Regions from separate parts of the Bradyrhizobium sp. INPA03-11B genome, predicted to be linked through region 3. Evidence: predicted binding sites of a transcription regulator. Region 3 holds the regulator's gene; each other region holds the start of a gene.
What was found. The regulator LexA, encoded in region 3, represses DNA repair genes until DNA is damaged. The targets are predictions, from matches to a motif close to TGTTCNNNNTGTGTTCNG.
Positions count from the first base shown of each region.

Region 1: QMZ05_RS29280 (ATP-dependent Clp protease adaptor ClpS) is a predicted target of LexA. The motif match lies at 875-892, and genes of this name have one in related genera.
Region 2: ruvC (crossover junction endodeoxyribonuclease RuvC) is a predicted target of LexA. The motif match lies at 1,067-1,084, and genes of this name have one in related genera.
Region 4: QMZ05_RS20710 (helicase-related protein) is a predicted target of LexA. The motif match lies at 1,129-1,146, and genes of this name have one in related genera.

Region 1 covers NZ_JASGSR010000089.1:26,445-28,643, reverse strand. The annotation lists gene QMZ05_RS29280 (ATP-dependent Clp protease adaptor ClpS) at 1-845, opposite strand, end outside; gene QMZ05_RS29275 (mechanosensitive ion channel domain-containing protein) at 1,173-2,199, shown strand, end outside.
Region 2 covers NZ_JASGSR010000072.1:30,877-33,075, reverse strand. The annotation lists gene ruvA (Holliday junction branch migration protein RuvA) at 1-212, opposite strand, end outside; gene ruvC (crossover junction endodeoxyribonuclease RuvC) at 514-1,041, opposite strand; gene QMZ05_RS26455 (YebC/PmpR family DNA-binding transcriptional regulator) at 1,257-2,003, opposite strand.
Region 3 covers NZ_JASGSR010000022.1:87,234-89,432, forward strand. The annotation lists gene QMZ05_RS11935 (hypothetical protein) at 1-174, opposite strand, end outside; gene QMZ05_RS11940 (hypothetical protein) at 320-748, opposite strand; gene lexA (transcriptional repressor LexA) at 1,004-1,708, opposite strand; gene glp (gephyrin-like molybdotransferase Glp) at 1,952-2,199, opposite strand, start outside.
Region 4 covers NZ_JASGSR010000047.1:31,338-33,536, reverse strand. The annotation lists gene QMZ05_RS20715 (DUF3108 domain-containing protein) at 12-815, shown strand; gene QMZ05_RS20710 (helicase-related protein) at 1,405-2,199, shown strand, end outside.

The DNA.
Region 1 (2,199 bases), on a different contig from region 3:
TCGGCAAAGGTCCGCTGTACCAGGGCGTTTCCGGCGGCGCCTGCGGGCACCGCGAGCTCGATCCGCAAGCTCGGCTCGCTCTGATAATCGCGATGGTAGCTGAGCAGCACTGCATAGCGCAGCTCTTCGGTCTGGCACAGCCACAAGCCATTGGTGAGGCATTTCACCGGTTCGGATTCCCCGACGTCGACGTCGTGATATTGCGGCGGCGCGATCGCCGGCGCGTTGCGGCTGTTTTCCATCAGCGCGGCGAAAGCGAGCGTCTCGTAGCGGTGTTCCTCATGAAGGCCAAAGAAATGGATCGGCGCCTCGAACAGCCTGTCGATCGCGATCTGAACGTCGGCACGCATGTGACCGGGAAACTGCCGCGACCGAGTCAGGATCTGGTTGCGCGGCACGCCGGCAAAGTGCCAATCGAGTGCTATGAAGGCATATCTGAACTCTTCGCCCGGCAGTTTTTCCGAGCTGGCCCTGGCGGCGAGCAGGCAGTTGCTGCACAGGCAGACCGTCTTGCGGAAAAGAAAGACGTCCGTCACGGGTTCCATTGAGCCACAGAGGTTGCATGGCCGCGCCGCGTCGGCAGCCTCGGTTGTGATCGTTAACGGATGGCCATTGCTGCGGATCAGTTGCTGGGCGGACTCCAACAGGGCCTGAGCCACTGGCGCTGGATAGGGACCGCAGGCGATTCCGTTCTGGGCCTCGATCCGCGCAGTAGCGGCAACTGCCTCTTTCCGGGATTTGCCGAATACCGTGCGCAGCAGGTTGCGGATGAATTCTATCGGTGTTTCGCTGTCGTCGTGAATGAAGAGCTTGATCGGGCCGTTCTCTGCAAAGACGTCGTGCATGATCACCTCGAAACGCAATCAGAAACAAATAGAACAAAAGAAGAACAGCATGGCCACTGGCCTGCGTCAAGCGAAAGATTCTGCGGCCTCAGCCCTGGCGTGTGGTGCGTCGATCGGCCGGCGCAGCCGGAAACACGCTGGATGCGTAAACGCCGCTCAACACTTGTGACGATCGTGTTGCGGCAAATGCCAAAACATGGCCGCCACAGCGGCAAACTTCCGACACATCATCGGGGCGAAAAGGGGCGATCCGACATGGCGCGAGCGCGAGAGCTGATTCCTTGCAGGGATGAGCCGTCGCGCAATGACTTTTAATAAGAGGCCCTCGTGTCGCACACATTTCGATTTGCGATCCTTCTCGTCCTCACCCTGTTCGTCTCTCCCGCGCTTGCGCAGCCGGTCGCCAAGCCGGCGCCGCCGCAACCCAGTCCCAGCGACACGCTGACGCCGGAACAGGCGAAGCGCGCGCTCGAGACGTTGCAGGACGACAAGAAGCGCGGCGAGATCATCAACACGCTGCGCGCCATCGCCAAGGCTTCGCCGCAGGCTGCTGCCCAGCCGGCAGCTGCGGAGCCGGCGCCCGAGCAGCATTCGCCGATCCCGCTTACGGCCGACAGTCTCGGTGCGCAGCTCCTGCTGATGGTGTCGGAGCAGGTCGGCGAGATGTCGCGCGAGGTCGCCGACGTCGCGCGCACGCTGACGCATTTCCCGGCGTTCTATTACTGGTTCGTGCGTACCGCCAACGATCCAGATGCCTATGGCCTCCTGATCGATATCGCCTGGAAGCTGGCGCTGGTGTTCGGCTGCGCGCTCGCTGCCGAATGGGTGGTGTTCCGCCTGATCAAGCGGCCGGTCGCGTTCCTCGAAGCGCGGCTGCCGCAGACCGCGCGCGTTCCCGTGCCGGTGCTCGCGAGCGCCGATCCGCCGTCGTCGGTTACCGACGTCACTCCGACGCCGGAGTCGCATCGGCGCCGGCTCAGCCTGGCGCGCGCCTGGCAGTCGCTGGTCCGGCTGCCCTTCGTGCTCGGCCGCCTGCTGCTCGAGTTGCTGCCGGTGGTCGTGTTCGGCGGCATCGCCACCGCGCTGCTCGGCACCGAGATCGGCGACCAGTCGACCACGCGGCTGGTGATCCTCGCTGTCGTCAATGCCTATGTGTTCTCGCGCGTCTTGATCTGCGCGGTACGCGCGCTGGCAGGGCCGTTCGGCCTGTTCCGCGTTCGTGCCGAGACTGCGGCCTATATCGAGATCTGGGCACGGCGCATCGTGGCCGTCGGCGTCTCCGGCATCGCCTTTGCCAATGTCGCGCTGCTGCTCGGGCTGCATCGCGCCGGTTACGCCGCGCTGATCCGGCTGG
Region 2 (2,199 bases), on a different contig from region 3:
CACTCGCGCTCATGATCTGAGCGGAAACCGAACAGCTTGATCGCGTCCTCACGGACATAGGTCTCGATCGAGAGCACGGCGGCGCCGCCCGGCTGTGGCAGCGCCTGCAACGTGCGACCAGCGCAATGCACCTGGTAACCGACGCCGCCGACGTCGAGGATCACGTAATCCTCGCCGTAGGAATCGATCAGCCCCTTCAGCTTGCCGATCATCGTGGCACCTCGCACTCGGTGCTGGCACTGCGTTCGAATGCTTCAGTGAGGGACGTACCAGCGGAAGGGTTCCCTCCCCCCTTGCGGGGGAGGGTTAGGGAGAGGGGTAAGCCCCGGGCGCTGACCTCTGGGATGTGGCGAGGACCCGGCAACCAAGCGCGCGAGATAACTAAGCGCGGTGCTCGCGCACTGCGTCGTGCAGTCGAGCAAGCGGCACCCCTCTCCCCAACCCTCCCCCGCAAGGGGGGAGGGAGCCTGACGAGCGTGCTCACCTCACATCGCGCAAGCTTCCAACCGCCGATCATAGATTCGCCACCCTGAGCCGCAGCGCCACACTTTGGCGGTGATGCGCGTGGGTGATCGCGATCGCGAGCGCGTCGGCGGCATCGGCGGATGGCGGCTCGGCCTTCGGCAGCAGGATCTTCAGCATCACCTGGATCTGGTTCTTCTCGGCATGGCCGGCGCCGACCACGGTCTTCTTGACCTGGTTCGGCGCGTATTCGGCGACCGAGATACCGAACATTGCAGGCGCCAGCATGGCGACGCCGCGAGCCTGGCCGAGCTTCAGCGTGGCGACGCCGTCCTTGTTGACGAAAGTCTGCTCGACCGCGGCCTCGGCCGGCCTGAAGTCGCCGAGCACGGCGGCAAGGCCCTCATGGATCGCGAGCAGCCGGCTCGCCAGCGGCAGATCGTCCGGAGGTTCGACCGAACCGCAGCCGATATAGACCAGGCGGTTACCTTCGGTCTCGATCACGCCCCAGCCGGTGCGGCGGAGACCCGGATCGATACCGATGATGCGGACGGGAGAACGAATCGGCTGGGCTGTCATGGGGTAGTGATACCGCCTGTGCCGGGAGAACGAAACACAAACGGAGGCTCATCCCCTGCTCCGCTTGTCATCGCATCGTGCTCGTCACCCAGCCCCACTCGTCATCCCCCGCGAAAGCGGGGGATCCAGTACGCCGCAGCTTCTCGGATCAAACGCAGGTCTCTGGGATACTGGATCGCTCGGTCGAGCCGGGCGATGACAGCAGAATAAGTGACTCAGCCGCCCATCTTCGCGAGCAGCGCGTCGGAGACCTCGAAATTGGCGAACACGTTCTGCACGTCGTCGTGCTCGTTGAGCAGGTCCATCAGCTTCAACAGCTTTTCGCCAGTTTCGTCGTCGACCGCGACGGTGTTCTGCGGCTTCCAGGTCAGCGCCGCCTTACGCGGCTCGCCGAACTTCGCTTCCAGCGCCTTGGCCACTTCGCGGAAGGTATCCTGCGAAGCGTAGACCTCGTGACCGGATTCGCTCGACACCACGTCGTCGGCGCCGGCCTCGATGGCGGCGTCCAGCATCGCGTCGTCGGAGGCGACCTTGGCGTCGTATTCGATGATGCCGGTGCGGTCGAACATGAAGGCGACCGATCCGGTTTCGCCGAGATTGCCGCCCGACTTGGTGAAGAAGGAGCGGATGTCGGAGGCGGCGCGATTGCGGTTGTCGGTCAGCGCCTCGACGATGACGGCGACGCCGCCGGGGCCATAGCCCTCGTAGCGGATCTCGTCATAGTTCTCGCCCTCATTGCCGGCGGCCTTCTTGATGGCGCGGTCGATGTTGTCCTTGGGCATGTTCTCGGCGCGGGCCGCGACCACGGCGGCGCGCAGCCGCGGGTTCATCGCAGGGTCCGGGGTGCCGAGCTTGGCCGCGACGGTGATTTCGCGGGCCAACTTGCCGAAAAGCTTCGACTTCTGGGCATCCTGCCGGCCCTTGCGGTGCATGATGTTCTTGAATTGGGAATGGCCGGCCATGCGACGTCTCTTCGGAGCTTAGGGTCTGAACAGGGATGGAAAACGCGGCCTTATAGGCCCCTGGCGGTCAAAATCAAAGGATCGGAGGGGCCCTTCGGCCCGGGAATACTACCGCAACCCGGAATATGAGGCACTTGTTAACCATGACTTCATGCCCGGATGCGAGGATCGCCCCGTCTCGCCGCAACTTCCAAGA
Region 3 (2,199 bases):
TTCGTCGGAGTCGGGGCCGCCGTCGGGCTTCTTGACGAGAGTGAAGACCGCCTCGGGAAACCGTTCCCAGACCTTCAGGTCGTCGGCCGTGACCGTCAGCCAGCCGAACCGGAACATGTAGCGGCCCGGTTCTGTGACGCGTCCAGCTTTTTGCCATGTGACCTTATCGACCACCGCGCACGTCCTCCGTGCACGATGATGCGCCAAGCCGTCCGCCGACGCAAATCTCCAGATGCGCCCCGGAACCCGACGTCCGGGGTCGCTCGAAATCGCTTAGGTCATCCGCCGCCGAACGGTTCATTCCGCGGCGACGATGCGCTCAACCCAAAAACAGCGACGCGAATGCAGAGGGCCGCCGCTCCACAACCTTCGGCTTCTGCTCGACCGGCGGATGCAGCGCCGGCAGTTGCAGCACGCTGACGCGCTGCCCCTCGACGAGCTGGGTCACCAGCACATGGCTTCCGTCGGGGAATTCGACCGCGTCGTGATGGCGGTCGGGCACGTCGGGCTCGACTTCGTTGAACACGCCGACGCGGAAGTTCATCGTCTTGGTCCAGATCCAGCGGCTGTCGTAGCGAACGTTCTCGGCGAAAGCGAGCTCGGTGCCTGGCAGCATGCAGACCGCGACAGTGGGATCGTTCTCCGAAGCAAAGCCGCGGGTCGACGTGCCGCGGAAGGTCGTCGTGATCAGCGTCTCTCCGACAATGGCGGGGCGCGATGCCACGGCGTGCAGACTATAGTCACACATCGGTTGGCTCCTCATTTCGAGGTAGCGACCCGTGCCTCTCCTTGAGGCATAGGGCCTCTACCAGAGTGGACGATAGCGAACGAGTGTCTGCTCGTTTCTGGGCTATTCTACGACTGGCCTGAGACCGCCTCAATCACAAACACGCGACGCTGCGTGAGAGGTATCGGAGCGCATCGGGCTGGCCGCATGCTGCGCTATCTTCCAAGGAACGATCCGACGTGTTGCTCGTTCCTCGCCGCTGCAAGTATTTGCAACTCAGTACTTGCGATAGAGGCCGATCAGCTTGCCCTGGATGCGGACCCGGTTCGGCGGCAGGATGCGCACTTCATAGGCGGTGTTGGCCGGCTCCAGCGCGATCGACGCGCCGCGGCGGCGGAAGCGCTTCAGGGTGGCTTCCTCCTCGTCGATCAGCGCCACCACGATGTCGCCGGTGTTGGCGACGTCGTTGCGCTGGATCAGCGCCATGTCGCCGTCGAGGATGCCGGCATCGACCATCGAGTCGCCGCGCACTTCCAGCGCATAATGCTCGCCGGCGCCGAGCATGTCGGGCGGCACGCTGATGGTGTGGCTGCGGGTCTGCAGCGCCTCGATCGGCGTACCGGCGGCGATCCGGCCCATCACGGGGACGGCGACCGGACGGTTGCCGTCGTCCTCGGCGACCGGGGGCGTGCTGGTGCGCTTGCCGAGGGTGCCTTCGATGACGCTCGGCGTGAAGCCGCGGCGGCCGTTGCCGCCGCCGGCCGCGAGCTCGGGCAGCTTGATGACTTCGATGGCGCGGGCGCGGTTGGGTAGGCGGCGGATGAAGCCGCGCTCCTCCAGCGCAGTGATCAGGCGGTGGATACCGGACTTCGAGCGCAGGTCGAGCGCATCCTTCATCTCGTCGAAGGAGGGCGGCACGCCGGCCTCTTTCAGACGTTCATTGATGAAACGCAGAAGTTCGTACTGTTTGCGCGTGAGCATCTCGAGTATTCCCCCGGTTGATAGCGTCGTTCGATTCCGAGACTCTTCAGTGGGGCCTGCAGGCCGGGCCTGACCTCAGGAGCATTGTGCTTGTTGCAAGCGCTCCCTGGCGGCCTCCCGTTTGTAGACACCAGCACTCGAAACAAATCATGAACGGACACTATATGTTCGATATGTGTTCTGCAACCACTTAATTTCAGGTGAACGCGCTCGGCAACGCACAATGAGCGGGCCGCGAAAGCCTCACTCAGGCAGCGTCAGGATCTCGCATTCGGTGCCTTTGACAGCCGCCGGCGCAAACGGCGGACGCACGAGAAGTGCCCGTGCCGCAGCGAGATTCCCGAGCAGCGACGAGTCCTGCTGCATGACAGGCGTTGCGATCAGCGTGCCGTCTTCGCGCTCGTCCAGGCGCGCGCGCAGATAGTCCTCGCGCTGATCGTTGGCGGCGAGGTCGCGGCCGAGCAGGGCGCTCGCGCGGCGATGATGAATCG
Region 4 (2,199 bases), on a different contig from region 3:
GGCTCCTCGGCCTGTGCGCGGGTGCCTTGCTGCTGTTTTGTGCCGAGCGCGCCAGCGCGCAGGGGCGGCTCGACGCCCAGTATGAGGCGACCTTGGCCGGTATCCCGGTCGGCAAGGGCAGCTGGACCATCGAAATCGGCGACGACACCTTCTCGGCCGCAGCCCAGGGCGGCACCGCGGGCCTCTTGAAGGCGTTTTCCGGCGGCACCGGCTCGGGCGCCTCGCAGGGCCGCGTCGTCAACGGCGCGCTGGCGGCCGCCTCCTATACCGCGACCACCACCACTTCGAAGAAGTCAGAGACGATCCGGATGGTGCTCGCCAATGGCGGCATCAAGGAATCCGCGATCGAGCCGGAGCCGCCGGTCGATGCCGACCGCCTGCCGGTGACCGAGGCGCAGAAGAAGAACGTGTTCGATCCGATGACCGGCTCGTTCCTGCGCGCGCCCGGCAATGCCGAATTGATGAGCCCGGACGTCTGCCGCACCGGCGCCGGCGTGTTCGACGGCCGCATGCGCTACGACCTCAAGCTCGATTTCAAGCGGGTCGAGATCGTCAAGGCCGAGCGCGGCTATCACGGCCCGGCGCTGGTCTGCGCGCTCTATTTCGTGCCGATCTCGGGCTACATCCCGGATCGCCCCGTGATCAAATACCTCGCCGCCCAGCGCAACATCGAGATCGCCTTCGTGCCGATCGCAGGCACCCGCCTCCTGGTGCCGTTCCGCATGACGATCCCGACCCCGCTCGGCCAGGCCATGCTGGAAGCCACCTCGTTCGTCACCACAGCCGCGCCGCCGCGCGTCGCGAAGACGCAGTAGCTCACGCCGTCATTCCGGGGCGATGCGTAAGCATCGAACCCGGAATCTCGAGATTCCGGGTTCGCGCTGCGCGCGCCCCGGAATGACGGGTATTGAGCGACTTCGGGCATGCAACAAACGTCATGGAATCCAGTTGACTCTTGCCCGGTTCTGATTCGACTCGGCCACCCCTGGAACTTAAGGAATTCAGTCCGCATATCCTCTGCTTGTGGAGCCCTCTCAAACTTGATCTAGTGTCGCCGCCGTCAGCCTACCCGAGATGTTGCGGTGAACGTTTCGAGCCTGGAATGGAGTCAGCGATTCGGCCGCGATTCGTTCTAGACTCGTTCTGAAGCTTAAGGGCGGCGCGGAAAGCGTCGCATTGTGAGACAGATTTTGTGAAAGGATGCGTGCAGGAGTGAAGCCCGTCTTTCCCGTCACCCTGAGGAGGCCGCGGAGCGGCCGTCTCGAAGGGTCGACGGCCCCGCTGTCTCATCAAGATCGCCGCAAACGGCGCGATCTCGGCCGTTCATCCTTCGAGACGCGCTTCGCGCTCCTCAGGATGACGGGTTGAGCGTTTCGCCAACAGTTCAAGAAACACCTGCAAAATATGGCTTTCTCAACTTCGTTCGGAAATGACCGCGCGCCCGGTGCAGGCGTCACCGCGGTGCTGGGGCCGACCAACACCGGCAAGACGCATCTCGCCATCGAGCGCATGCTGGCGCATTCGTCCGGCTTGATCGGCCTGCCGCTGCGGCTCTTGGCGCGCGAGGTCTACAACAAGATCGCCGACCGCGCGGGTGTCGACAATGTCGCGCTGGTGACCGGTGAGGAGAAGATCAAGCCGAAGGCGCCGCGTTTCTGGGTCTCCACCGTTGAAGCGATGCCGCGCGATCTCGATGTGTCCTTTCTCGCGGTCGACGAGATCCAGATCGCAGCCGATCTCGAGCGCGGGCATGTCTTCACCGACCGCATCCTCAATCGCCGCGGCCGCGATGAGACGCTGCTGCTCGGCGCTGCGACGATGCGCCCCATGATCGAGCGGCTGTTGCCGGGCGCCTCGATCATCACGCGGCCAAGGCTGTCGCAGCTCGAATTCGCCGGCGACCGCAAGATCACGCGGCAGCCGCGACGCACCGCAATCGTCGCGTTCTCCGCGGACGAAGTCTACGCGATCGCCGAGCTGATCCGCCGCCAGCATGGTGGCGCGGCCGTGGTGCTGGGCTCGCTCTCGCCGCGCACGCGCAATGCGCAGGTCGCCATGTTCCAGAACGGCGACGTCGATTACCTCGTCGCCACCGACGCGGTCGGCATGGGGCTCAATCTCGACGTCGATCACGTCGCCTTCGCCTCCGACCGCAAGTATGACGGCTACCAGTTCCGCCGGCTGACGCCGGCCGAATTC